DNA from 3 places in the Pseudoalteromonas undina genome. Region 1 is predicted to be linked to each of the others. Evidence: predicted binding sites of a transcription regulator. Region 1 holds the regulator's gene; each other region holds the start of a gene.
The links. Region 1 encodes sigma-54, which starts transcription at its own class of promoters, with help from an activator protein. Its sites were predicted from a motif close to GTTGGCACGNNNNTNGNNT; they were not measured.
Positions count from the first base shown of each region.

Region 1 (9,958 bases):
CTTTAGAGGTCAAAGACGTATCAATAGACTAGAAGGTGGCGTACTCATCGTCGCATTTATGATTTACCAAGGTTATATTTTTAGTCAAGTAGGGTGATCCATGGCAACGCTAAATTTTATTCAACAAGGCTTGCGCGTCCTTGATATAGAACGTCAAGCACTCAGCGATATCGCACAATACGTTAATGAAAGCTTTGATCAAGCGTGCCAATTAATGTACGACTGCTCAGGCCGTATTATTGTTATTGGCATGGGTAAGTCGGGCCATATCGGTAATAAAATAGCAGCCACTTTAGCGAGTACTGGTAGCCCCGCATTTTTTGTACATCCTGGTGAAGCGAGTCATGGCGATTTAGGTATGATTACATCAAATGATGTGGTTATGCTTATATCTAACTCTGGCGAAACCAGTGAAGTGCTTAATATTATTCCGGTATTAAAACGCATTGGCGCAAAAATGATTGCTATGACAGGCAACGAAACGTCAACCATGGCAACATTGGCAAATGTGCATGTGTGTATTAAAGTTGAACAAGAAGCCTGCTCATTAGGCTTAGCGCCAACAGCAAGTACCACAGCAACACTCGCTATGGGCGATGCTATGGCGGTAGCATTATTAGAAGCCCGTGGTTTTACCGCTGATGATTTTGCACTGTCGCATCCAGGTGGCAGTTTAGGCAAACGCTTACTCTTAACCTTAAAAGATGTAATGCACAGCGGTATTCACACGCCTATTATTAATGAAACGCAAACCATTAAAGACGCCTTAATTGAAATGTCAGCCAAAGGGCTTGGCATGACCGCTATTATAAATAGTAATCAGCAATTATCGGGGTTGTTTACCGATGGTGATTTACGCCGTATTTTAGAGCAACGTATTGATATACACAGCACAGAAATTAATGTTGTGATGACAAAGTCATGTACAACAGCCACACAAGACATACTCGCGGCTGAAGCACTGAACATTATGGAACAAAAACGTATTAATGGTTTAATTGTGATTAATGAGCATAATCAGCCCATTGGCGCACTAAATATGCAAGACTTACTAAAAGCGGGGGTGCTATAAATGCAGTTTGAAGATCTTTATCAGCCGTTAAGTGATGATGCAAAAGCGCGCGCAAAAAAAATAAAATTATTAATTTGCGATATTGATGGTGTGTTTTCTGATGGGCGCATTTATCTTGGCAACCAAGGTGAAGAGCTCAAAGCCTTTAATACCAAAGACGGGTTTGGCATTAAAGCCCTTATTAATAGTGGTTTTGAAGTTGCCGTGATCACAGGTCGTCACTCAAAAATAGTTCAACAACGTATGAGCAATTTAACCGTACAACATATATACCAAGGCCAAGAAGACAAACTCATTGCCTATCAAGAATTAAAACAAAAATTAGCGCTCAGCGATGAGCAAATAGCTTACATTGGTGACGATGGCCCTGACATGCCAGTGATGGAAAAAGTCGGGTTTGCAGTAGCCGTAAACGACGCCCACCCACTGATTAAACGTTTATCGCATTATGTCACTCAGTTGCCAGGCGGCTTTGGCGCAGTAAGAGAGTTAACAGATTTACTGATGCTTGAAAACAATAAGCCACTTACTAGCCAAGGAACCAGTTCATGAATGTAGCTCGCATTATACTGAGCATCTTATTCATAAGCTGTATGGTTTGGCTTTGGTATCCTTATTTTTCTCAGGTAGATATTATTGCGGATGAACAAACTCAAACTATTGCTAAGCCTGATTACACTGCGATTGAGCTAAAACAAACCGCTTATAATGAGCAAGGTAAAATAAGCCACAAAGTAACTGCGGTAAAAATGGAGTTATACCAACAACTTGGTTTTACCTTTTTTGAAAAACCTATATTTACGTTATACAACGAGCAGCAAACATGGCGTATTAACGCTGATGAGGCCACCCTCTACGACGATCGTCAACTCGTATTAGAGGGCAATGTAAAAGCGCTAAATTTAGCCGATAACGCCATGATCGATACGATCACAGCCGATAGCATCAATGTAGATATAAAACTACTCACTATGCAGTCAGAGCAGCCTGTCGTTATTACAGGACCTAATTTAAAAATCACAGGCAAAGGCCTTGAGGCCGATTTAAAAACCGAAGTGATTAAACTTATTAACCATACGCGAACCCTATATTATGACCAATAACCTATTTAAAATTCTAATTGTTCCTTCATTACTGATTGCATTTCATAGCCATGCAGAGGAAACCACTGAAGCCCCTGCGGCTAATCAAATCTCAATTAGTGCTGACAGGCAGGAAGGTCAATTAAAAGAAAACGTGGGCATTTTTGAGAAAAATGTTGAAATTATTCATGGTAATCGCCGTATCACAGCTGACCGTTTAGAAGTGCATAAACGCGATGACTTAGGCGATAACAAGCAATTATTAATTGCCACAGGCAGCCCTGCATATTTTGAAGAAACACAAGCAGATGGCACCATCATGAGTGCCAGTGCGAATGAAGTGCGTTACGATGTTTCGCAACGTTTTTTAACCTTAATCGGCGATGCCAGTATTGCTCAAGCAGGTCAAAAAATAACTGCTAAAAGTATCACCTACGATATAGAGCAGCAGTTAATTAGCGCAGAAAAAGACGAAAACTCAACAGACCGTGTACACACTATTTTAGTGCCTGTTGAAAACAAAAAAGAAGACGATAAAGGCCAACCATGAGCACATTAAAAGCAGAGCTACTAGCAAAAAGCTATAAAGGCCGTGAAGTGGTGAAAAACGTTGGCCTAGAAGTTGAAGCTGGCAGCATTGTCGGCTTACTTGGCCCCAATGGCGCAGGTAAAACTACGACCTTTTACATGATTGTAGGCCTTGTACCTAGCGATAAAGGTAAAATATCAATCGATGATCAAGATATCACTTTATTACCAATGCACAGTCGAGCTCGCCTAGGGATAGGATATTTACCACAAGAATCATCTATTTTTAGAAAGCTGACGGTTTATCAAAACTTAATGGCTATATTAGAAACACGTAAAGGGCTCAATAAGCAACAACGTGAAGATACCTTAAATAATTTACTTGATGAATTTAGTATTCAGCATATTCGTGACAGCCAAGGTATGGCTCTGTCAGGTGGTGAGCGTCGCCGTGTTGAAATTGCGCGAGCATTAGCAGCAAATCCTAAATTTATACTACTAGACGAACCCTTTGCAGGGGTTGATCCTATCTCTGTATTAGATATTAAAAAGATTATAGAGCACCTTAAAAACCGAGGAATTGGCGTATTGATCACAGATCACAACGTCCGCGAAACACTTGATGTTTGTGAAAAAGCCTACATAGTTTCTCATGGGGAGTTAATTGCATCAGGCACTCCAGAATATGTATTAAACGATAAAACAGTACGCGATGTTTATTTGGGCGAGCAGTTCAAGCTCTAATATGTGTGTTATTCCACTAAGCATCTGCTAAGATTAATCATACTAATTTAAAAGGATTGTTAGAGATAAATGAGGCAATCATTACAGCTGCGCATGGGCCAGCAACTTACAATGACTCCACAGTTGCAACAAGCAATTCGCTTATTGCAGCTCAGTACATTGGATCTCCAGCAAGAAATTCAAGAAGCACTCGATAGTAATCCCTTGCTTGAAGTTGAAGAACAAGATTACAGTGAAGATGCTGCGGGTAAAAACGAACAAAAAGCCGATACCGATGAATCAACGCTAAGTGCTTCAGCTGATGAAAAACCTAGCGAATATGAGCAAGATAGCGGCGAAGCCATGACCAAAGACACCATTAGCGATGATATGGCAATGGATGTTACATGGGATGAATACATGAGCGCAGCACCGGCCTCTTCATCAGGACCAATGCCTGAAGATGAATCAATTTATCAAGGCTCTTCAACTGAAACGCTACATGAATATTTAATGTGGCAATTGCAACTGACACCGTTTAGCCCTACTGATGAAGCCATCGCGATTGCAATCGTAGAAGCCGTGGACGATTCTGGTATTTTAACCCTTAGCTGTGAAGAAATATTAGAAAGTTTTAATCAAGAAAACGACATAGAAGATGAAGTTGAACTTGATGAAATAGAAGCCGTATTAAAGCGTATTCAGTTATTTGATCCGGTAGGAATAGCCGCGCGTAGTTTACAAGAGTGTTTGTGTATTCAATTGAATCAGTTTGATCAAGACACGCCTTTTTTAAGCGAAACAAAAATGATCTTAACTGATCACATTGACTTACTGGCTGCGCGTGATTATCGCACATTAATGAAAAAAACTAAGCTTAAAGAAGATGAGCTTAAAGAGGTCATGACGTTAATTCACACGCTGAGTCCAAAACCCGCTGACACTATTGTTAGAGAAGAGTCTGAGTACGTTATTCCTGATGTGTCGGTTAAAAAAGTAAAAGGCCGTTGGGTGGTTGAACTAAACCCAGATAGTATGCCTAAAATTAGGGTAAACAGCCAATATGCAGCTATGTCGCGTACGGTTAAATCAAGCGGCGATAGCCAGTTTATTCGCTCACACTTACAAGAAGCTAAATGGTTTATAAAAAGCTTAGAAAGTAGAAACGACACACTGCTTAAAGTAACTAACTGTATTGTGCAGCAACAACAGGCCTTTTTTGAACATGGTCCTGAGGCGATGAAGCCTATGGTACTTAATGACGTGGCCGAAATGGTAGAAATGCACGAATCGACTATTTCACGTGTTACTACGCAAAAATACATGCACACACCACGCGGTATTTTTGAGCTTAAATATTTCTTTTCAAGCCATGTAAGCACTGAAAATGGTGGCGAATGTTCATCTACAGCAATACGCGCATTAATTAAAAAATTAATCGCTGCAGAAAACTCAGCTAAACCATTGAGTGATAGTAAAATTGCAGATATATTGGCTGAGCAAGGAATTAAAGTAGCAAGGAGAACTATTGCAAAGTATCGCGAATCTCTAGCTATTCCCCCGTCTAATCAACGTAAAAGTTTGATTTAAGGCGTACAACAAAGAGGAAAATGTTTATGCAACTGAATTTAACTGGTCGCCATGTAGATATTACCGACTCGCTTAGAGACTACGTAAATAGTAAATTTTCGAAGTTACAGAGGCACACTGATCACATAACGAATGTGCACGTTATTCTCGATGTAGAAAAACTAAACCAAAAAGCCGAAGCAACCGTTCATGTTAGTGGCGCTGAGATTTTTGCTTCTACTGAACACCAAGATATGTATGCCGCTATAGACTCGCTGATTGACAAGCTAGATCGTCAAGTAATTAAACACAAAGAGAAACTTGCTCGACACTAACACTATGAAATTAAGCTCACTTATCTGTCAGGACTGCAGTAAAGCTGCGGTCCTTTTTAATAGTAAAAAAAGAATTTTAGAATTTATCAGTGAATTGGCTCACAATAAACTGCCCTATTTAACACAACAAGATATTCTTAACGCGTTAACCGCCAGAGAAAAACTAGGGAGTACAGGTATAGGTCGAGGAATTGCAATTCCACATGGTCGTATGAGTGGTGTACAAGAGCCTCTTGCACTTATATTAGTGAGCGAAACGGCTATTAATTTTGATGCGATAGATAACAGACCGGTCGATATTTTTGTTGCCTTAATTGTACCTGATGGTGACAATAAGCAGCATTTAAAAACCTTAGCCACTATAGCAGAAAAGCTCAACGATAAAGAATTTTGTAAGCAATTACGAGCGGCAAAATCCGACAATGAGCTGTATCAAGTAATTGTAAGTCAACCGTAGTAACAATTAAGGGTGATAAATGGAATTAATAATTATAAGTGGTCGCTCAGGTTCTGGTAAATCTGTTGCGCTGCGTGTTGTTGAGGATTTAGGTTATTATTGTGTAGATAATATTCCTTTAAATTTATTGCCATCTCTTGTTCGTAGTGTTTCCGACAGCTACAACAAAATAGCCGTAAGTGTTGATGTGCGTAATTTACCTAAAGAGCAGCAACAGTTTAATGAAATCATTGAATATTTACCTGGTTTTACTAAGCCAACGGTGTTTTATTTAGACAGTGACGATCAAACCTTAATTAAACGCTTTTCAGAAACACGGCGTCTTCATCCTCTTTCGATTGACTCACTGCCACTTGATTTAGCAATAAAAAAAGAAAAACAACTCCTTGATGTACTCATTAACCGTGCCGATTATATGATTGATACTACGGATTTAAGTGTGCATCAGCTGGCTGAATCTATTCGTGAAAAAATACTCGGTAAAAAAGACAAACAACTGATCATTACCTTTGAGTCATTTGGTTTTAAGCACGGTATACCCAAAGAAGCAGATTATGTATTTGACGCTCGCTTTTTACCAAACCCGCATTGGGAGCCTGAACTTAAGCCACTCACAGGGTTAGATCAACCAGTAAAAGACTACCTAGCCAGCCACAGCATAGTACAAAAATTTACATGGCAAATTCAAACATTCGTGCAAACATGGCTGCCTCATTTAGAAAGAAATAACCGCAGCTATTTGACCATAGCTATTGGCTGTACCGGAGGGCAACACCGCTCAGTTTATTTAGCGCAAACTATAGGTGAAAGCTTTGCAATGAGTCATCCTAATGTAAAAATTCGCCATCGAGAACAAGAATAAAGCTTGAGAGAATATTAATGCGGTTAGAAAACACATTTTTAATAAAAAACAAGTTAGGCCTGCATGCCAGAGCGGCTACGGTGCTGGCACAGCTTTCTGTGCAATTTGATGCCTCAATCACGTTATTTCAAGATGATAAACAAGCCGCTGGCGACAGTGTATTAGCACTTATGTTACTCGAAAGCAGTCAAGGCAAAGAAGTTAAGGTAGTATGTGAGGGCCCTGACGCAGAACCTGCACTTAATGCAATAGGTGAGCTCATTGACCAACGATTTAATGAGCAAGAGTAATCCTGCTTATAAGCTAAGGTTAATAGTGGTTGAGGTAGTTTACTGATATAAAGTAAGATAAAGCGATACCCCATCATCGTGTAATAAAATTTAATTAAGGACGCCAATGCCTGAAGCTTTAGAACAAGATATTCCACTACAACAACTAAAACAGGTGACTAAGTCACTAAATAGTGGTCAATTTGTTCAAGTTAGGCGCATGCTGGCAAAAACGGCACCTTGTGATACCGCACTTCTTTTAGAATCATCTCCCCATAAAATTCGTCGCATGCTCTGGCAACTGGTTGATCCTGATGTACAGGGTGATGTACTTGAAGAGCTCTCTGAAGACGTACGCTTGGGTATTATTGCGCAAATGGCACCTGAGCACATTGCTGCTGCAACAGAAGACATGGGCCATGATGATTTAGGGGAAGTACTACGTAGCCTACCAGACACCGTATATAAAGACGTTGTTAGTGCTATGGATATTCAAGATAGGGAGCGTGCAACACAAGCTCTATCTTACCAAGAGCGCTCTGCTGGCGCCTTGATGAATATCGATACCGTAACTATTCGCCCTGATGTAACTCTAGATGTTGTACTACGTTATATTCGCTTACGCGGTGAACTGCCAGAGGGCACCGATGACTTATACGTTGTAGATAAACATAACTGTTTTTTAGGCGCCTTATCGCTGAGCACTTTATTAACTAATCCCCCTGAAAAAATTGTTCAGGATTTAATGGATGAAGAGTGTGAATCTATTCCTATTTCAATGGATGAAAGCGAAGTAGCGCAACTATTTGAACGACATAACTGGATATCGGCACCAGTTGTCGATGACAACGCGCATTTGCTTGGTCGTATTACTATAGATGATATCGTTGATGTTATCCGTGAAGATGCAGAGCATAGCTTATTAAGCTTAGCGGGTCTTGATGATGAAGAAGATACCTTTGCGCCGGTCTTAAAAAGCTCTAAAAAGCGCTCAATTTGGCTAGGTGTAAACTTACTAACTGCATTGCTGGCTGCAATTGTGGCGAGCTTTTTTGAAAACACCTTAGCTATATTACCAATTCTTGCTGTGCTCAATGGCATTGTCCCGTCAATGGGTGGGGTTGCAGGCAGCCAAACCTTAACTTTGGTTATTCGCGGTATCGCGGTGGGCCATATCAACCAAACTAACCAACGTTTTTTATTATTAAAAGAACTCGCTATCGGCGCGATTAACGGTATGGTTTGGTCTATCCTAATTGCCGGTGTCGTTGCGCTTTGGCAATGGGATTTCAAACTCGGTGGTGTTTTAGCGTTTGCTATGTTTATGAATTTAGTTGCAGCAGGTATTGCGGGTGCTAGTATCCCACTATTACTTAAAAAAATGAAAATAGATCCAGCACTGGCAGGCAGTGTGGTACTAACCACAGTAACTGATATTGTTGGTATATTTGCCTTTTTAGGCACTGCAACTTGGTTATTGATTTAGGCTCTAATCTTTTTATAAATAAAAACACCGCGTCAATACGCGGTGTTTTTGTTTAAGCCGATAATTACTTTACCTTGCGCGCTGGCGATTACCGCCCACCTTAGGTTTAGTGTTGGCTTTTTTAAACTGACTAAAGCCAGTATGACGAGTAAGCGCAGGGCGACCGCCCTTGTTACCTTTACCGCCTTTGGCTTGCCTTTCATCTCTGCCTTCTTCTGGCACTAAGCAATTTGGACCTTTACCAATGAGTTTAGCTTTGCCCATGTTACGAAGGGCTTCACGGATCATTGGCCAACCGGCAGGATCATGGTAACGTAAAATTGCTTTATGCAAACGACGCTGGCGCGCGCCCTTTGGCACCGCAACTTGCTCAGTATTATTTTTAATATTGCGTAGCGAGTTCATTTCAGTATGATAAATGGTGGTCGCATTAGCCATCGGTGACGGATAAAAGTTTTGCACTTGATCAAGCTTAAAGTCATTCGATTTCAGCCACAAAGCCATATTAACCATGTCTTCGTCTTTAGTCCCTGGGTGAGCAGAAATAAAGTATGGAATTAAATACTGCTTTTTACCCGCTTCTTTAGAGTACTTATCAAATAGCGCTTTAAATTCATCGTAAGCACCCATACCCGGCTTCATCATCTTAGATAATGGGCCATCTTCAGTGTGCTCTGGTGCAATTTTTAAATACCCACCAACATGATGAGTTACTAACTCTTTAACGTAACGAGGATCACGTACGGCAAGGTCATAACGCACACCTGAAGCAATTAAGATCTTTTTGATCCCTTTAACCTCACGCGCCTTTTTATATAAATCGATAGTCGGGGTATGATCAGTATCCATATGCTTACAAATATCAGGATACACACACGACAAGCGGCGACAGGTACTCTCTGCTTTTTTACTGGTACAACGCAGTTTGTACATATTTGCGGTTGGTCCGCCTAAATCAGAAATAACCCCAGTAAAGCCTGGCACTTTATCTCTAATTTGCTCAATCTCTTCAATAATTGATTCTTGAGATCGGCTTTGAATTATTCGCCCTTCATGCTCAGTAATAGAACAGAACGAACAGCCGCCAAAACAACCGCGCATTATGTTTACCGACGTTTTAATCATATCGTAAGCAGGGATTTTGTCGTCGCCATAACTTGGGTGCGGAATACGCTGATACGGTAAACCAAACACATCATCCATTTCTTGGGTTTCAAGTGGATAGGCTGGCGGATTCACCCAAATAGAGCGATCGCCATGACGCTGAAACAACGCTCTTGCACAACCAGGGTTGGTTTCTTGGTGTAAAATACGCGATGCATGGGCATACAATGGTTTATTAACACTGACCTGCTCAAAAGCGGGTAACTTAACGTAAGTTTTTTCCCATGGCTTAGGACGCGCAGGCTGTATGGTAATTGGTTTTGCAGCTTCGGCTTTTAAATCAATACCCGCTTGCTTAAATTCTGATTTAGCACAACCCACATCATCCGCCCCATAAGGATTAGGAATAGGGTCTATTTTACCAATTTTATCAATGGCTGTTGAATCACTGCCACGCCAACCGGGTAAAGG
Region 1 covers NZ_AHCF03000002.1:288,702-298,659, reverse strand. The annotation lists gene PUND_RS02015 (calcium/sodium antiporter) at 1-97, shown strand, start outside; gene PUND_RS02010 (KpsF/GutQ family sugar-phosphate isomerase) at 101-1,072, shown strand; gene kdsC (3-deoxy-manno-octulosonate-8-phosphatase KdsC) at 1,073-1,624, shown strand; gene lptC (LPS export ABC transporter periplasmic protein LptC) at 1,621-2,175, shown strand; gene lptA (lipopolysaccharide transport periplasmic protein LptA) at 2,165-2,704, shown strand; gene lptB (LPS export ABC transporter ATP-binding protein) at 2,701-3,426, shown strand; gene PUND_RS01985 (RNA polymerase factor sigma-54) at 3,496-4,995, shown strand; gene hpf (ribosome hibernation promoting factor) at 5,022-5,309, shown strand; gene ptsN (PTS IIA-like nitrogen regulatory protein PtsN) at 5,314-5,766, shown strand; gene rapZ (RNase adapter RapZ) at 5,786-6,628, shown strand; gene PUND_RS01965 (HPr family phosphocarrier protein) at 6,646-6,918, shown strand; gene mgtE (magnesium transporter) at 7,025-8,383, shown strand; gene PUND_RS01955 (YgiQ family radical SAM protein) at 8,453-9,958, opposite strand, start outside.

Region 2 (9,958 bases), on a different contig from region 1:
TGCGAAGAACAGAGCCTGGCATAAAGTTTTTTCCATCTGGCGATAATTGCTGCACAATTAAATCTGCAAGACCCAAAGAGCCATTTGATGAAAGCTCTGAAGCCATCTGTTGGTCGTGCATTTCTTCAAAAAACTTAACGCCACTAGCATTAAACGGGCTTTCTTTATCTTCAAAAGCCTCATTGGCTTTACGCATACTTTTAAGCAGCATTTGGGTGAATATAGCTTCAAATTGTGCCGCCGCTTTTTTTAACGCCGCTTTAGATGCATCGGTTGATGCATCACCGCTGTTTAAAGCATCTCGACGCAAAGAGTCTAAGTTGCCTAAATCAAAAAAGTTTTGCTTATCTAGATGATTTGTTTCCATCGGCTTTTTGACACAATAATTAATAATATCTAAAGCAATGCAATAATTGAGCCAGCGAGACTTTCAAGGGTAGGAGTAAGCAGGAATAAAAAGTAAAAAACACCGCAATAAAATTTTAAACGGTGTTTTTTAAAAGATTAAATTACAACAAGTTGACCATTAATTGCACCGGCTTCTTTTAGTGCTTCAAGAATAGCCATTAAATCACCCGGGGCAGCGCCAACTTCATTAATTGCACGTACTAAGTCATCAAGACTTACACCAGGGTCAAATACAAAAGCGCGTGAATCATCTTGATTAACATCAATAATACTTTGCTGAGTAACCACGGTTTCACCCTCTGCTAAAGGATTTGGCTGCGCTACATTTTGTTGTTCCGCAATCGTTACTGTTAAACCACCGTGGGTAATTGCCGCAGGTTGTAATTTTACATTTTTGCCAATAACAATGGTGCCAGTACGCGAATTAACAATTATTTTTGCCGAAGTATCTGCCGGTTTAAACTCTAAGTTTTCAAGAGTTGATAAGTACGATACGCGCTGCGAGGCATCACGTGGGGCAATAACGCGAATAGAGGCTGCATCGAGTGCTTGAGCGCTATTTGGACCAATTAAATCATTAATGGTTTTCTCTAAACGTTTCGCAGTAGTAAAATCAGGGCGGTTTAAATTAAAAGTAATATAGTCGTTTTGCATAAATGGGCTTTTAACAGCACGCTCAACGGTTGCACCATTTGGCACACGCCCTACCGTTGGCGTATTAATCACAACGCGACTACCATCAAGCCCCTCAGCACCTAGGCCACCTACAATTAAACTGCCTTGAGCGATGGCGTAAACATTACCATCAACCCCTTTTAAGAATGTTTGTAATAATGTGCCACCGCGCAAGCTGCCTGCACTGCCAATCGATGATACGGTTATATCAATAGTCTGCCCTGGCTTTCTAAATGGCGGGAGTTCAGCATGAACAGCAACCGCTGCAACATTTTTAATTTTTGGCTTTAAACTAGCTGGTAACGTAATACCAAAACTATTGAGCATGCCTTTAAAGCTTTGCTCGGTAAAACGGCTTTGCTCACCAGTTCCCGGTAAACCCACTACCAATCCATACCCGACTAATTGGTTTGACCGCACCCCTTCGACCATAGATACATCTTTAATTCGCTCAGCACTGGCAGTAAATTGCCAGCCTAGTAGCACCATAAAACAAAAAACTTTAAAACCATTCATGTCGAATGTCCTCTAAAAGGGAAACAATGAGCTACTAAAGAAACGCGTTAACCAACCCGGGCTTTGTGCCTCTTGAGTTTGACCCTTACCTGAATACTGAATACGTGCATTCGCAATTCGATTAGACTCAACAGTATTATCGGCATTGACATCTTGCGGACGCACTAACCCTTCTAGGCGAATAAATTCTTCACCGGTATTTAACGTTAGCCATTTTTCACCGCGAATTACTAAATTACCATTTGGTAGTACTCGCATCACGTTAACCGAAATATCGCCAACTAAGCTATTTGATTGATTTGATTTTGAGTCACCTTTAAATGAGGAGTCACTGCCAATACCAAATTGAATGCTATCGCCGCCAATATTTACCGGTAAACCACCTAAACCAATTACAGGGTCGAGGCTGGCATCGGTTTCTTTATCCGTTTCTGTTTTAGCTGCTTTAGTCGCTTGGGTCGACTCTTGTAATTTAACAGTAATGATATCGCCTGTTCGCAGTGCTTTTTTATCGGCATATAGATCATTCGATAATTGAGTACTGAACAAAGAGCCGGTTGCGACTACTGGCTCCATATTAGGCTCTGGATACATAGGTGCATAATAGGGATCGTCTTGTACTACCTCATTATTTTGTGTAGCTACACAACCACTTAATAGTAAAGTTCCTACTGTAAATAACATAATATTACGCATACAATCCCCCAAAACTATAACTGTTGATTGATATAACTCATCATTTCATCAACGGCTGAGATAACTTTTGAGTTCATCTCATAAACGCGCTGCGTTTCAATCAAATTAACTAACTCTTCGGTCACATTTACATTTGATGTTTCAAGTGAACCTTGAATAATCGTACCTAAACCTTCAACACCCGGGTTACCTTGAACAGGCGCACCGCTTACCGCGGTTTCGGTATATAAGTTTTGCCCTATAGGCTCAAGGCCCGACGGATTAATAAAATCACTAATCGTGATTTGACCAATAACCACGTTTTCGGCCTGACCTTTTACGCGAACTGACACTTCACCATCTTGAGATACGGTGATCGACTGTGCATCGTCAGGTACATTCATTTCAGGCTGAACAACATAACCAGCGCCCGAGGTTACAACACGCCCGTCGCCGTCGGTAGTAAACTGGCCGTTACGCGAATAAGCAATATTGCCATCTGGTTGCAATACTTCAAAAAAGCCAGGACCAGAAATCATCCAATCTAATGAATTTTCAGTAGTGAGCATATTACCTTGCGAAAAGTTTTTTTGGTTAGCCACTACCTTAGTACCCGCACCAAGCATTAAGCCTGACGGCATTTCGGTGTCTTGCGATGAGCGACCGCCTGGTTGATTAATATTTTGGTAGAGTAAGTCTTCGAAAATAGCGCGGCTTTTTTTGTAACCCACTGTACTGGCGTTCGCTAAGTTATTTGATATAACCGATATATCAGTTTGTTGAGCGTCAAGCCCTGTTTTACTTATCCATAATGCTGGATTCATAATAATATCCTCACGTTAAAGTTAAACGATGCGCATCAGCTGTTCTTGACGTTCGTCAATCTCTTCAGCTGTTTTCATCAGTTTTACTTGTAATTCAAATTGGCGTTGGTGACTGATCATATCGACCATTTCATGCACAGGATTTACATTCGATTTTTCTAATGTGCCACCTAATACTTGTACATTGGCTGATGTTTCAACTATTTGGCCTGGTTTAGCTCTGAATAAGCCATCGTTACCCTTCTCGAGCGTGGCGTTGTTTGCATCAACCACTTTTAGCCGATCAACTTCTTCTAAAAAGTTAGCCGGTGCACCTTGAGGGCGTACTTGAATAGTGCCATCTTTGCTAAATTCAATTTTTTCAATCGGTACAGGTAATATGACAGGCCCACCTTCGCCAATAACTTGACGACCGTCGCTGGTAGTCAACATACCTTCAGCAGTGATATTTAACGAGCCCACTTTTGTATAGGCTTCATTACCAGAGGCATCCTGAACACTCAGCCAGGCGTTATCGCTCATAGCGATATCAAGGCTGCGACCTGTTTCCACAATACCGCCCGATGTCATGTTAGATCCTGGGCGCTCTTGCATAGCAAAAACACGAGTCGGCAAACCTTCACCGAAAGCCTGCATTGATCGCGCTTGCGCAAAATCAGATTTAAACCCAGTGGTATTCGCATTTGCCAAATTATTGGCTTTAAGAGCAAGCCCTTGCATGCTTTGTTTAGCGCCAGATGCCGCTATGTAGACCATTTTATCCATAACATCGACTCATTAAGAAATCTATATATGGGTAAATGCAATATAAGTGCCAGATTAAATTTAAGTATGAATAAGATTTTAAGGAGGAATAAAAAAGGCTGCATTAAGCAGCCTTTATAAATCAAAATATGATTATCGGATCTGTAAGATATTTTGTTGAAGCGTTGAATTCACTTCAAGCGCACGAGAGTTTGCTTGGAAGTTACGCTGCGCACTAATCAAATCAACCAGCTCTGTGGTTAAGTTTGTATTTGATTGCTCGAGCGCTGAAGAATTGACTTTGCCTAAAGTTCCTGTTCCCGGTTCTCCTGCTATAGGCTCACCTGAGGTTAAACTTTTTTTCCATGAAGTATCACCCACCTGTTGTAAACCTTGTGAGTTTGCAAACCTAACCATGGCTACTTGACCCAAATATGAAGTGTCGCCATTACTGTACGATGCAACGACTTTTCCATCAGTACCAATGTCAATACCCGCTAAGCGACCCACTGTCGCACCATCTTGCTCTAGTGCTTTTACTTCAAATCGATTTGCATATTGAGTAGGTATTTTACCTGCAGTACCTGCCTCGTCACGCCACTGAATTGCAATGTCATTAAACTGTGCACCGTTGGTTAATAATCCTGAAAAGTTAGCAGTATTTAAATTTACATCATCAAAGGTACTTCCTGTAATAGGTGCGCCATTGGTTGTTTCTGGCGTACCGCTTGCGTTAAATCCAAACGTACTAAGTGGGCTTGGAGTTGCCGTTGCGGCACCGGTAGCATCAAACGGTTTTTGATCCAATGTACCATGCACTTGCCATTCGTTTGGTGCAGTTTTAACAAAATAAAACTGCATTACATGCGGCTCACCTAGTGAGTCGTAAACTGTGGTTGAAGTCGAAGAGTTATAAGTAGTGCCATCTGTTGCATCAAATGGCACAGCTATAACATCGTCACGCGAATCAACATTGAACGACGTATATACGTTTGAAGTAGAGCGCGGAGAGCCTGATGAATCAGGTATTTGCAATGCAGAAGATGTACTTAAACTAACCGAAGTGGTACTGCCTGTAACCTCATTCACCGGAAAACTCTGTAAGAAGTTTCCTTTAGCATCAACTACAAAGTTGTCTTTATTAAGCTTAAACGCACCTGCGCGAGTATAACTAAAATCTAAAGAGCCTAAGTCATTACTTGTTGCAAAGTAACCCTCACCTGTGATCGCTAAATCCAGTGAGTTATTAGTAAACTGCAGCGACCCTTGATGAAACTGCTGAGCAACCATGGTGGTTTGCACACCATCACCATTTTTCGTTTTACCTGCGCTAAATACCGAAGATGCGTATACATCAGCAAATTCAGCGCGAGACTCTTTAAAGCCCGTGGTATTTACGTTGGCAATGTTATTGGCGGTAACATCTAAATCTTTTTGTGCGGCAGCAAGGCCTGTTAATGCAATATTGAAGCTCATAATTAACCTCTAACCTAAAAGTATTTAGCCCGATGGCTAAAAAATACATAAAATCTATTACGCGATTTCTGCGACATCAGTCAGCCTAACCGCACCTTCTTTTGTGTTAATAATAATGCCGCTTGAGCCATTAATATTAACACTTTCAATATTTTTGAATGTAGCTAACGGAAGGCTTGAAAATTCCCCATTTGTGCTACCTTCTGCTTTGATGTTGTATTCACCAGGTGGTAGCCGTTCACCCGCTTCATTTTTACCATCCCATGCAAAACGAATGGCTCCTGCGGGCTGAGTGCCTAAATCTATAGTTTTAACCAACTGCCCGGATGCATCTTCAATGCGAATCATTAAACTATCGACTGGCTTTTCAGCTACAACAGAACCTCTTGATTCACCCGACTCATTAAGCTCAAGTGTATTCGATTCCAACAGCGCTTGTTTGCCAACCAGTGTTGATGCTTGCAATGCCGAATTTGATGTCATCGACGCGGCTAAAGACTCAAAATTAGAGTTTAAATTTGATATTCCTTCAGCCATGGTAAAGTTTGTCATTTGTGCAATCATCTGATCGTTATCAGCTGGTTTGCTGGGATCTTGATATGACAACTGCTGTGTTAACAACGAAAAGAAATCTTCTTGGGTTAACGCATCACTATCCTCTTTTTGTGGCACTTGCTTATCTTGCCAACGTAAAGAGTCCATGTAGGATGAAGAAGTACTAATATCGTTACTCATGAGCTACCCTCAGTTACCGCTGACCTAACAGCAGTGTTTTACTTAACATTTGCTTAGCTGCATCAGCAACTTGAACATTTGTCTGATAAGAGCGAGATGCAGAAATCATATTTGCCATCTCCTCAACAACATTCACGTTGGGTTTATAAATGTAACCATTTTCATCCGCACTCGGGTGGTTTGGGTTATATTCAATTTGTAGTGGTTTATCACTCTCAACCACTCCTAACACTTTCACACCAACGGCAGAGCCCTGTGGGTTGCTTGCTGACGCTGACGCTTTTGTTAGCTCCGCAGCAAATACAGGTTGTCGCGCTCGGTACGTTTCATTTTGTGAAGAGCTAATTGTATTGGCATTAGAGATATTACTTGCGGTGGTATTTAATCGCACGTTTTGCGCGCTCATACCCGAACCTGCAATATCAAACACATTATATAAACTCATAATTAGGCTCCTTGACTACCGAGGGCTTTTTTCAGGCCTTTAAATTTACCATTAAGAAACTGGACACTGGCCTGATACTCCATAGCATTCTGTGTATACAAGTTCCGTTCCACTTGTATATCAACAGAGTTACCATCACCTGTATCTGTTTGATTTGGCGTACGAAATAGTTCATTTCCACCTACACTACGGGTACCACCGGCAATGTGTTTTTCGTTGGTTCTTACCATCGTATTGCCGCTTAGTTGGTTAGACTTTGCCGTTTTTAATGCTGAGGCAAAGTCGATATCTTTTGCTTTATAGCCGGGCGTATCAGCATTTGCGATATTAGTAGCGAGCATTTCTGCTCTTTGCGAACGGATTAACATCGCATGCGGATGCACGCCTAATGCTTTATCAAAACTGATAGCCATAACTATCTCCAAAAAATTGACTTAGTACCAATAAAGCAATAAGTAAGCCAGCAATGAAAATAGTGACGATAAAAACAAAAAACGACGCTATAGCGCCGTTTTTAGGAGGGGGGGGGTGTAAACGGTAGTTATTTTTTTTGGTAAATAATCCCGGGGTTACAACGCACCATATCAAATTCGGTACTCAAACCAGACATAGATTCCGACGCACCTAAAAATAAATACCCCTTAGGGTTAAGTGCTTGAGAAAATTGTGCAATTATTTTGGCTTTCACCTCAGGTGAAAAATAAATTAAAACATTACGGCAAAATATAATATCGAACTTACCCATCAAAGCGTACGAGTCGAGTAAATTTAAATGCCTAAAGCTCACTTGCTTTTTCAATGAGTCAACCACTTGTGCCATACCATTGCCGCTATCTTTAAAAAACTTCTTACGACGCTCAGCAGATAGCCCGCGAGCCAGTGCCAATGCATCATATTCGGCGTGTTTACACATATCCAGCATGGTATTTGAGATGTCAGTACCCACTATTTGTGCACCCATTTTTAAAACACCAGGACTACTTGATTGAAACTCAGCAACCGACATAGCAATTGAATAAGGTTCTTGCCCTGAAGAGCTCGCAGCAGACCATATTTTTAATGGCCTATTTAACGCTTTAAATTCAGGGAATAATCTGGTTTTGAGCAACTCAAATGGGTATTGATCTCTAAACCACAATGTTTCGTTGGTTGTCATGGCATCAACAACAGTAGCGCGCAATTGACGCTCATGCACGCCAAGTGTTTTGCTAACCAGTTCAGATAACGATTCAACATTAAATCGAGACATTAATGGTGCCAAGCGACTTTTAACCAAATACTGCTTATTTTCACCTAAAACAATACCGCACTGTTGTTCTAAAAATAAGCGAAATTGATCGTATTCTGTTTGCTGCAAATCTTTATTAGTCAAATCAATAACACCTATGTTTATTAATCACAATGAACCCACTTATTAACGGCTGTAGCAAGCTCGTCTGGATTAAATTTTGCAATAAAATCGTCAGCCCCTACTTTTTCAATCATTGCTTGGTTGAACACACCACTTAACGATGTGTGTAAAATCACATGCAATGGTGCAAGTTTGGGATCTGCTTTAATTTCTGCAGTGAGCGTATAACCATCCATTTCTGGCATTTCTACATCTGAAATAAGTAACCCTACTCGCTCTGTAATATCGTTAACACAATCAAGCTCTGCAATTTCTTTTAGTCTTATTAAAGCTTCTTTACCATTTTTAGCAAGTTCAGTAGTTACACCTAAAGGTTCTAACGCTCGTTTAACCTGATTTCGTGCCACGGCCGAATCATCGGCAATAAATACAATTCTTTCGCCTAAGTCTTTTTGTATATTACCTTGCGAGGCAACATCATCACTCACGGTAGTATTGACAGGACAAATTTCGTTTAGGATCTTTTCTACGTCGAGTATTTCAACCAGCTCATTTTCAATTTCAGTCACGGCAGTTAAATAAGAATAGCGGCCCGCTCCTGATGGCGGTGGCATTATTTTTTCCCAGTTCATATTAACAATCCGCTCAACACCACCAACTAAAAAGCCCTGCACTGTACGGTTATATTCTGCAATAATAATAAAGCCATCTTCTATGCTTTTAATAGGACGACCACCTACTGCCATTGATAAGTCAATTACCGAGATTGTTTGGCCACGGATATGTGCTACACCACGAATGTAAGCGTTAGATTTTGGCATGCTGGTTAATGGCGGGCATTGAAGAACTTCTCTTACCTTAAACACATTAATGCCAAAGCGCTGACGTCCGTTAAGCTTAAATAACAATAACTCTAAGCGGTTTTGCCCAACCAACTGAGTACGTTGGTTTACTGAGTCTAAAATACCGGCCATTTAAATCTCCTAAGAAAACAAATATAAGGAACGATAATTGCTTTCAATTAATAAAGCGTCATAACACAACGGGGGCGTCTAAATTCTGACGCAAAATATTTATACCCTGTTTGCAACCATAAGCATAGTCGAAACATTATGAGTTTGTTAAAAAAAACCAGAAGATACAGTGTTTTTTATTTTCTTGCTAGCCTCTGCTTCACTTTGCCACTGAAGGCTCAAGTATTTAGTAAAGAATCACTACAGGAAATGGCTGTATCTTATGTTGCTCAAAAAGCAGTAACTACAAATGACAACAAAATACAGTTTAGCGCGTTACCGCTAGATACCCGCATACCCGATCGCCAGTGTAACTCTGAGCTAGAGCTAGTAACGCCAAGTGAGCCCCCATTTAATCGTCAGGTCACCATTCAAATAAAATGTAACGATAGTGACAACTGGGCACAATACGTTCATGTGAGAATCACTGAATCAGCACCTGTTGTAGTTGCTACTACCAATTTAGCACGAGGTGAAGTGATTACTCCATCCCATTTAAGTATTGATATGCGCCCTGCGCACTTTATACGTGTTCAGTATCTTGATGATCCTGCGCAACTTATTGGTAGCCGCAGTAAACGTAATATTCGTGAAGGTATGCCTGTACTACTCAATCAAATTTGTATGGTTTGCAAAGGCGACTCTGTCAATATTTTTGCCAATATTAAAGGGTTAAGAGTAAAAACCACGGGTGTTGCATTAGAGGATGGAACCTTAGGTGAACAAGTACGAGTTGAAAACAAAAAAACAGGTAAAGTTTTAAATGCGCGAGTAGATGGTGTAGAGTCTGTGCAGGTAAATATTTAATGTAAATTTATGCTAAAGTATCTTTAGTAAATGCCGATATAAAGGCATCAGTTGGGTAATAAACGGGTTTTTATCATGGTCGGTCAAGTAAACAAATCAAATCAACAGCCTGGTGTTTTAACAAACACTCAACAGCAAAAAGTTGATTTAAAAAGAGATAATGCAAATACACAAGCTGCGCAAACGCCTTCACCTAAAGCTGCAAGCGATTCGGTGAGCTTAACACCGCAGGCCAAGCAATTAAAATCTTTACAAGAAAAAGCAGAGCAGTCTTCTGGTTTTGACAGCA
Region 2 covers NZ_AHCF03000003.1:507,452-517,409, reverse strand. The annotation lists gene flgJ (flagellar assembly peptidoglycan hydrolase FlgJ) at 1-367, opposite strand, end outside; gene PUND_RS06010 (flagellar basal body P-ring protein FlgI) at 505-1,599, opposite strand; gene flgH (flagellar basal body L-ring protein FlgH) at 1,612-2,295, opposite strand; gene flgG (flagellar basal-body rod protein FlgG) at 2,310-3,098, opposite strand; gene PUND_RS05995 (flagellar basal body rod protein FlgF) at 3,120-3,863, opposite strand; gene flgE (flagellar hook protein FlgE) at 3,996-5,318, opposite strand; gene PUND_RS05985 (flagellar hook assembly protein FlgD) at 5,376-6,053, opposite strand; gene flgC (flagellar basal body rod protein FlgC) at 6,067-6,498, opposite strand; gene flgB (flagellar basal body rod protein FlgB) at 6,501-6,911, opposite strand; gene PUND_RS05970 (CheR family methyltransferase) at 7,040-7,870, opposite strand; gene PUND_RS05965 (chemotaxis protein) at 7,891-8,823, opposite strand; gene flgA (flagellar basal body P-ring formation chaperone FlgA) at 8,962-9,669, shown strand; gene flgM (flagellar biosynthesis anti-sigma factor FlgM) at 9,745-9,958, shown strand, end outside.
Region 2: the regulator sigma-54 is predicted to act here: its motif matches at 3,899-3,917, upstream of PUND_RS05995 (flagellar basal body rod protein FlgF).

Region 3 (9,958 bases), 180 kb from region 1:
ACGACTTAAGTTAACATTAACCGCATCACAGGATGCTTTTATACGCTCTATATTAGTAGTGCCAATAATTGGTTGAATTGATGCTGGGTGGCGCAACAACCATGCTAATACGATAGCTTCTGCTGTTGTACCATAAAGTATGGCAAGCTTACTGACTAAAATACTGGTATTAATATCTGCAGGCGAGGCCTTTGATAAATCACCACCAGAGTATAAGCCTTGGCATAAACTGCCCCAACTTTGAATCTGAATTTCATGCTCACGGCAATATTCAATATTGCCTGGGGTAAAGTTAATATCCTTGCCATCGGCATTACCCACATAAACGCCTTCATCAACCCATTGATGTTTTTGTAAACTCGCTTCGATTTGATTTGCCACAATCGGCATATCTAAAGCGCGTTGCAAAAACCGTATTTGATATTGCGACATATTAGACACCGCAAAATGACGCACTTTGCCACTTTCTTTTAAACAACTAAATACTTGTGCAACTTCCTCTACTTCCATTAAAGGATCTGGGCGATGCAGCATAAGTATATCTAAATATTCGGTATTTAATCGCTTTAATGAGCCCTCTACTGAGCGCTCAATCCAATCAGCTGAAAAGTCATAACGTTGTGGGTTTTTATCATCAGCAAAGCGAATACCACACTTAGACTGAATATACATTTTCTCTCTAAGTTCTGGTCGCTCAGCCAGAGCTTGACCAAAAACATGTTCGGCTTTGCCTAAGGTATAAATATCAGCATGATCGAAAAAATTAATTCCGCCTTCAATGGCGGCATCTATGCATGAATGAGTTTGTTGTAAATGCGCACTGGTAATCGCATCTTTATTCCATGCGCCTCCCAAACCCATACAGCCAAAAACAAGTTTGCTTACATTCGGGAGATATTTTGCCAGCGGAGTGTGTAACATTTTGACAGCCCTTTAAAAAATGAAGAGTGATTACTTTAAACAAAAAACCCTATACAAGAAACCGCTTAAGTCAAAACAGTGAATTTTATGCAAAAAAAAGCGCAGTAAACTGCGCTAATAGGTTGAGTCTAAATTATATTTAACCCACAAGAGCGAGTAAAATACCTGCCGCAACAGCACTACCAAGCACCCCTGCAACATTAGGCCCCATGGCATGCATTAATAAGAAGTTATGCGGGTTATTTTCAAGCCCAACCTTATTAACAACACGTGCTGCCATAGGCACAGCGGATACACCCGCAGCACCAATTAATGGGTTTATGGGGGTTTTTGATATCTTATTTAAGCCTTTAGCCATAAATACACCTGAGGCTGTACCAATAGCAAACGCCAGTGCACCCAGTACCAAAATACCAATAGTTTCTACTGTTAAGAACTGCTCGGCAGCAAGTTTAGAGCCCACTGCAAGTCCTAGAAATATAGTGGTGATATTAATGATTTCGTTTTGCGCACTGTTGCTGAGCCTATCAACTACACCCGACTCACGCATTAAGTTACCTAAACAGAACATACCTACCAGCGGAATTGCCGCAGGTAAGAATATAGCAGTTAAGGTAAGCACCATCAGTGGGAAAATAATTTTTTCCTTTTTAGATACTTTACGCAGTTCTGGCATTTGAATTTTACGTTCTTCAGGCGTTGTAAACGCACGCATAATAGGTGGCTGAATAATAGGAACCAACGCCATGTACGAGTATGCAGCCACCGCTATAGCGCCCAGTAAATCAGGGGCCAGCTTTGACGCTAAAAAGATAGCGGTTGGCCCATCTGCACCACCAATAATCGCAATTGCAGAAGCATCTTGTAAGCTAAATTCAAATCCCGGAATAAAGTTAAGTAAAATAGCGCCAAATAACGTCGCAAAAATACCAAACTGCGCTGCCGCACCTAATAGCAACATACGCGGGTTGGCAATCAAGGCACTAAAATCAGTTAAGGCCCCCACTCCCATAAATATTAATAGCGGAAAAATACCGGTATCAATACCAACATAATAAACATAGTAAAGTAAGCCACCTGGATCTGATAAACCAGCTACTGGAATATTAGTTAAAATAGCTCCGAAACCAATGGGCAGTAGTAATAACGGCTCAAAGTTTTTGGCAATTGCTAAAAATAATAGCAAACAACCAACGGCAATCATGATCAGCCCAGGAAATGTAAAGTTAGCAATGCCTGTGGCATGCCAGAGGTTTAAAATACCATCCATCCTCTATTTACTCCTTAAGCTAGTGCAATCATTGCATCGCCGGTTGACACTGAATCGCCCTCAGAAACAAGCACCTCAGCAATCGTACCGGTATGCATGGCGCGTACTTCGGTTTCCATTTTCATGGCTTCCATAATAATTACCACATCACCTTCATTGACTACCTGACCGGGTTTTACTTTAATTTTAAAAATATTACCGGCCAGTGGTGCATTTAGAGTTTCACCCGAGGCAACCGATGCTGACTGTGGAATATGCTCTGAGTCTTTTAACGTTACCTCTTTAAGCTCACCACCTTGAGCAACCACGACATCGTATACTTTACCGTCTACTTTAACGCTGTATTGCTCTGCCTTAACGCTTTTATTGTTTGCCGCTGATTTTTCAGGTGCTTTATTGGCGTTATCATCAGCGCTAGGAACAGGCTCAAATGCATCAGGATTGTTACGGTTTTTAATAAATTTCAAACCAATCTGTGGAAATAATGCATAGGTAAGCACATCATCAATTTGCTCATCGGCTAAAGTTAGCCCTTGCTCCTGCGCAAGCTTGCTTAACTCAGCTTCTAAAGTTTCAAGTTCAGGTTTAATAATATCTGCAGGGCGACAGGTAATTGCTTCACTGCCATCAAGTACGCGCTCTTGAAGCTCTTTATTCATTGGTGCAGGTGTTGAACCATACTCACCTTTTAATACGCCAGCAGTTTCTTTGGTAATGGTTTTATAACGCTCACCAGTGAGTACATTTAATACCGCTTGAGTACCAACAATTTGTGAGGTAGGTGTAACAAGTGGAATAAAGCCTAAATCTTCACGTACTCGTGGAATTTCAAGTAGCACTTCGTTTAGTTTATCAGCAGCACCTTGCTCTTTAAGCTGGTTTTCCATGTTAGTTAACATACCACCTGGCACTTGGGCTAATAAAATTCGGCCATCGACACCTTTTAAGCTGCCTTCAAACGCAGCGTACTTTTTACGTACGTCTCTAAAGTAAGCGGCAATTTCTTCTAGGTGGTTTAAATCAAGCCCGGTATCACGCTCGGTCCCTTCAACGATTGCTGCAATTGTTTCAGTTGCTGAATGACCATAAGTCATACTCATAGACGATACAGCTGTGTCGAGCATATCAATGCCGGCATCAATCGCTTTTTGATAAGTAGCGGTGCTTAAACCCGTTGTTGCATGGCATTGCATTGCAATAGGTATGGAAACCGTTTCTTTTAACGCTTTAATGAGTTCTTCTGCATCGTAAGGCTTAAGCAATCCTGCCATATCTTTAATACAAATTGAATGACAACCCAATTCTTCAAGCTGCTTAGCAAGTGTTAACCACATATCTAATGTATGTACAGGGCTTACTGTGTAAGAAATTGTACCTTGTGCATGTGCCCCTACTTTAACCGCCGCTTTTATGGCAGTTTCTAAGTTACGTACATCATTCATGGCATCAAAAATACGAAATACGTCTACGCCATTTTTGTGAGCGCGCTCAACAAACTTCTCAACCACATCATCAGCATAATGGCGATATCCCAATAAGTTCTGACCACGAAGTAGCATTTGCTGTGGTGTATTTGGCATCGCTTTTTTAAGCGCGCGAATACGCTCCCATGGATCTTCACCTAAATAACGAATACATGAATCAAAGGTAGCTCCACCCCAAGATTCTATAGACCAATAACCTGCGTCATCAATTTTTTTTGCAATAGGTAACATGTCGTCTAATCGCATGCGGGTAGCTAAGAGCGACTGATGTGCGTCACGAAGTACGAGTTCTGTTATTTTTAATTTAGCCATTGGTATGCTCCTCTAATTATTATTTGTTTTGTACTGAGCAATGGCAGCACTAATTGCAGCGATGTGCTCATTTGGCACACCTTGAGATTTAAAAGATGGTGTTCTCTGTGATGCTTCTAGTTCTGGCTGAGAAAACTTGCTAGCCAGCTTAGACATGAGTGTCACTGCACCAATCAATAAAGAAAGAAATACAAACACACCCACCATGCCTGTTAGCATTAAATTGCCTGCAGTTGTGAGTAAAGCCCCTATATCCATAATTCTCCCCTGTTTAAAACCAAACACATAAAAAATCGGTTTATTTAAATAACTATTCACCAATAGTAACAAAAACTATTCTCTTGTCTACACGTTGTAAATTGGTAAAACCAATTAATCTAAAAGTAACATATCACCAACAAGGTTAACACCACCTAAAATAGCTTATTTAACCCAGATATATAGATGCTAAAAATGTTCGTTATAAACAAAGAATATATAAAAACACTAATACTTTGTAAAAACACATATAAAACAAACCTATTGTACTAACCCACTAATAACCTTCAAAACAAATGTTAATTGGTCTTACCAAAGCAAAGAGCAGCAACAACTATTTATTATCTCATCAGAGACAACTGTGAATAAGTTACCGATAAGATCGTAAAAATTACCAACTCAATATAAAGCCAATCGCGAAAAACCGAAATAAACCATTGATTTAAAACAAAATAAAATACTGGCACATTACTCGCTTATATAAAAACAACACTTTAACTTAGATAAATCAAGGAGATGACAATGTTACGCTGGACAATTACATTTTTGGTGATCGCACTAATCGCAGCCGTTTTAGGATTTGGTGGTATTGCAGGAGCCGCAGCAGGAATTGCTAAGATCATATTTTTTATCTTTTTAGTTTTACTGGTTATTTCACTTGTCTCTGGCGCTTTACGTGGTAAAAGCCCCAGGTAGATAAGAAACAACGAACTCTCTTTTTAAATTTATATACAAGGAATTACATTATGAAATCATCAACACTTAAAGCAGCAGCTATTGGTCTATTCGCAAGTGCATTTATTATGGGTTGTGAAGACAATCATGCAGAAGAAGCCGGTGAGCGTATTGACGAAGCCGTGACAGATGTTCAAAACAAGGTAGAAGATACCTGTGAAGAAGTAAAAGAAGGCGTTAATGCCGAAGAGACAAATTGCTAATATTATTTATTTAGCTAAGAAACGACCTACGGGTCGTTTTTTTATGCCTAAAATATAAATAGTTTCTAGTCATTTCCCCTTTTAAGCTTCGCATTAAGCTAAAATAATAAAAAATAGCTTTTAAGTGCAAACACATGGTCTTTACAACAACTTATAAACTCGATAAACCTTATTTTTATGAATGCTTCGACCAATCGCTGCCTTATAGTAAGCGTGCACAACCTAAATACTTTTTATTGGCGCTACTTGTGGTTTTAGGATTATTTGGCATTTATGGTTTAGGCGATCATTACCTTGGTACATTCTTGCTTATGTTAGCTTTACTTGAGTGCATTGCTTTTTATTATCGCCGCCCTTGGTGGGTAACAAGGCAAATGCTTAGCAGAGCGTCAGGCTCTGAAGTAACCCTTACCTTCGACGAGGACGGAATAAAATCAACCAATCATTACAAGAATTACCAGTTAGCTTGGCACGACATTAATGAAGTAATTACTACAGATTGCGGCCTATTGTTAAAAAGTAAAAGCGGTATGCAATACATTTCTAAGGCAATACTCGACGAAGAAACGATTGATTTTATACACAAAAAAGCCACTCAATGAGTGGCTTTTACAAATGTCATAGTTATTAACTAGCACATTTTATACTATGTTGATTAAGCATTGCCCGGATTAGGGTTAGACTTTTCAGCTTGTATGCGCATGTAAATTTCTTCACGATGAACTGATACGTCTTTAGGTGCGTTAACACCGATACGAACTTGATTTCCTTTAACACCCAGAACAGTAACGGTTACTTCGTCACCAATCATCAGGGTCTCGCCTACTCTACGAGTTAGTATTAGCATTCTCTTGCTCCCATGTTCCAATAAAATTATAAGATTCCGCACACACATTTTAATTAAAATTAGACTAAAAAGTAAGTAAAAACTCTCAATCTATTCATTTTCTGTTAAAAATGTCTTATGTAATGCACGAACAGCCAGCTCGAGGTATTTTTCATCTATTAAAACTGAAATCTTTATCTCTGAGGTTGAAACAAACATCACATCAATGTTCTCTTGTGCTAACGAATCAAAAAATAAACTCGCTACCCCAGAATGAGATTTCATCCCCATACCTACAGCTGACACTTTCGCCACATTAGTTAATCCGTCAATTGCCTGTGCGTCAAATTGCTGTTGCTCAGCCGTTAACAAATCAAGTGCGTTTAAATAATCATTTAAATGCACAGTAAAAGCATAGTCGACTTTTTCAACTTTATGATTAATTTGATTAATCATATCTATTTCGATGCCATTATCTGCAAAAAGTTTCAAAATTTTTGCAAGCTCTTTAGTGCCTTGCGGTACTCCATGTACCTTAATCAAACACTCGTCTCGATTAAATGCAATACCCGACACAACGTTACTCGCCACATCGCTCTCCTCAAAACTAATTAATGTACCTTCATCAGGTTTAAAGCTAGATAACACTCTTAATGGTACATTGTGCTTACCAGCCGACTCTACAGAGCGAATATGTAGCACTTTAGCACCTAAACTAGCCAGCTCAAGCATTTCGGCAAAGGTTACATGGCTTAAACGTCGTGCATTAGGTTCAATACGAGGATCTGTTGTATATACGCCATCAACATCAGTATAGATCTGACATTCATCCGCTTTTATTGCACCCGCTATTTCAACCGCAGAGGTATCGGTGCCACCACGCCCAAGCGTAGTCACGTTGCCCTCAATATCGCGCCCCTGAAAGCCGGCAATAATAGCAATACGGTTATGTTCAAGTTCATGTTTTAAACGCGTTGCAGCCACGTCTTCTACACGGGCTTTACCGAACATGTTATCGGTTAATATATTCACCTGATCGGCTAACAAGCTTACCGCAGAATGGCCGCGTTTAATAATAGCCATCGCTAATAAAGCTATAGAGACTTGTTCACCGGTACTGAGTAATACATCGAGTTCACGACTACTCGGGCGAGAGTCGATTTGTTTGGCAAGATTAATTAAGCGATTGGTTTCTCCCGACATTGCCGAAAGCACCACCACCACTTGGTGGCCTTGTTGCTTAGTTTTAACAACAAGGTCGGCGACCGCTTCAATACGCTCTATTGAGCCTACCGAAGTGCCGCCAAATTTTTGAACTATAAGTGCCACTTAAGCTTAAGTACGCTCAGTTAACCAAGCTGTTACGCTATCAAGTGCTGCAGTTAAGTTTTGTGGCTCAGAACCACCCGCTTGCGCCATATCTGGACGACCGCCGCCTTTACCACCTACTTGGCCTGCCATGTGGTTAACTAACTCACCCGCTTTTACTTTACCGGTTAAGTCTTTAGTTACACCCGCAATTAGGCTTACTTTATCACCGCTGGCAACACCTAAAGCAATTACGCCTGAGCCAATCTTATTTTTAAGATCATCAACCATGCCACGAAGCGCTTTTGATTCAGTTCCTTCAACGTTGGCAACTAACAATTTAACCCCATTAATTTCAACCACTGAATCAAGTAACGATGCACCTGCCGCACTGGCTAGTTTATCGTTAAGTTGGGCAACTTGCTTTTCAAGTCCTTTCGACTTTTCAAGTAAGGCAGTTACTTTTTCAAGTACTGACGCACTGTCACCTTTTACAAGCGCTGCAACATCTGCTAATTGCTGTTCTTGTTCATTAACATAAGCGATTGCTTCTGCACCGGTTACCGCTTCAATACGACGAACACCGGCAGCAATACCGCTTTCAGATACAATTTTGAATAAACCAATGTCACCTGCACGCTCTACGTGTGTACCACCACAAAGCTCAATTGAGTAATCACCTATGGTTACTACACGTACTTCGTCATCGTACTTTTCGCCAAACAATGCCATAGCACCTTTTGCTTTAGCATCATCAATTGCCATTAGCTCAGTGTTAAGTGCAAAGTTACGACGAATTTCGTCATTTACTACACGTTCAATTTCGCGCAGTTCTTGTTTGGTCACCGCTTCAAAATGTGAGAAGTCAAAACGCAGACGATCTGGCTGCACAAGTGAGCCTTTTTGCGATACGTGCTCACCTAAAAGCTGACGCAATGCTTCATGTAAAATGTGCGTAGCTGTGTGATTTTTCTTAATGCTTTCACGACGCGCATCGTCAATTGTCGCATCCACTTTATCGTTAACGCCAATACGCCCTTGAACTGTTCCATGATGAGCAAAAGCATTACCCAATTTAGTGGTATTGGTTACATTAAACTCACCACCGGCAACAGTAATTGTTCCGCTATCACCAATTTGGCCGCCTGATTCAGCGTAAAACGGAGTACGGTCTAAAACAATAATACCTTGCTGACCATCTTCTAATAACGATACAGATTCGCCACCGGCAAAAATCTCAATCACAGTGCCACGATAATGATTGCTATCGTAGCCTTTAAAATCAGTGTGCTTATCTGATTTTAATTGCTCATTATAATCTGCACCAAATTTGCCCGCTTGCTGTGCTGTTTTACGTTGCACTGCCATGCATGCTTCAAAACCTTGATGGTCAATGGTCATTTGGCGCTCACGCGCTACATCAGCTGTTAAATCGGCAGGGAAACCATAGGTATCGTAAAGTTTAAATACTAAGTCACCTGGGATCACATCCCCGGTTAAATCACTCAAGCTTTCTTCTAAAATAGCTAAACCACGCTCAAGCGTTTTACCAAACTGCTCTTCCTCAATACGCAGTACTTTTTCAATAATTTCTTGTTGCTTAGCAAGCTCTGGGTACGCTTGACCCATTTGCTCAATAAGTGCAGCAACCAATTTATAGAAAAACGCGCCTTTAGCACCTAACTTATTACCGTGACGTACTGCACGACGAATAATACGACGCAATACATAACCACGGCCTTCATTTGATGGCATAACCCCATCTGAAATTAAAAACGCACACGAACGAATATGATCCGCCACCACGCGAAGCGACTTATCATCCATATCTTGTGCATTAGTAACGCTTGCAGCGGCGGCAATTAAGCCTTGGAATAAATCGATTTCGTAGTTTGAATGCACACCTTGTAAAATAGCTGAAATACGCTCAAGGCCCATACCAGTATCAACAGATTGCTTAGGAAGTGGCTCCATAGTCCCGTCGCTTTGACGGTTGTATTGCATAAATACTAAGTTCCAAATTTCAATGAAACGGTCGCCATCTTCTTCAGGAGTGCCCGGAGGACCACCCCAAATGTGCTCACCGTGATCATAAAATATTTCAGAACATGGACCACAAGGGCCGGTATCACCCATAGACCAAAAATTATCGCTCGTTGCAATACGAATAATACGATCTTCAGGTAAGCCTATATCGTTAGCCCAGTAGCCAAAGGCTTCTTCGTCATCATGGTAAATGGTCACTAACAGCTTTTCTTTTGGTAGTTTTACAACCTCAGTTAAAAACTCCCACGCAAATTTAATTGCATCTTGCTTAAAGTAATCACCAAAGCTGAAATTACCTAGCATTTCGAAAAAGGTATGGTGACGTGCTGTGTAACCAACATTTTCTAAATCGTTGTGTTTACCACCAGCACGCACACAACGCTGAGAGCTAGTTGCGCGTGTATAAGGGCGGCTTTCGGCGCCTAAAAATACATCTTTAAATTGCACCATACCGGCATTATTAAATAACAACGTGGCATCGTTACCCGGTATAAGCGAACTAGAAGGAACAACTTGGTGTTGTTTGCTGGCAAAAAAGTCTAAAAACTGTTGCCTAATCTGTGCGGTAGTCATGTGCTGCATGTGAAAGTCTCAC
Region 3 covers NZ_AHCF03000002.1:471,272-481,229, reverse strand. The annotation lists gene PUND_RS02845 (aldo/keto reductase) at 1-921, opposite strand, end outside; gene PUND_RS02840 (sodium ion-translocating decarboxylase subunit beta) at 1,061-2,191, opposite strand; gene oadA (sodium-extruding oxaloacetate decarboxylase subunit alpha) at 2,206-3,987, opposite strand; gene PUND_RS02830 (OadG family protein) at 4,000-4,245, opposite strand; gene PUND_RS02825 (DUF1328 domain-containing protein) at 4,768-4,941, shown strand; gene PUND_RS02820 (hypothetical protein) at 4,992-5,183, shown strand; gene PUND_RS02815 (YcxB family protein) at 5,318-5,785, shown strand; gene csrA (carbon storage regulator CsrA) at 5,839-6,030, opposite strand; gene PUND_RS02805 (aspartate kinase) at 6,121-7,338, opposite strand; gene alaS (alanine--tRNA ligase) at 7,345-9,945, opposite strand.
Region 3: the regulator sigma-54 is predicted to act here: its motif matches at 4,705-4,723, upstream of PUND_RS02825 (DUF1328 domain-containing protein).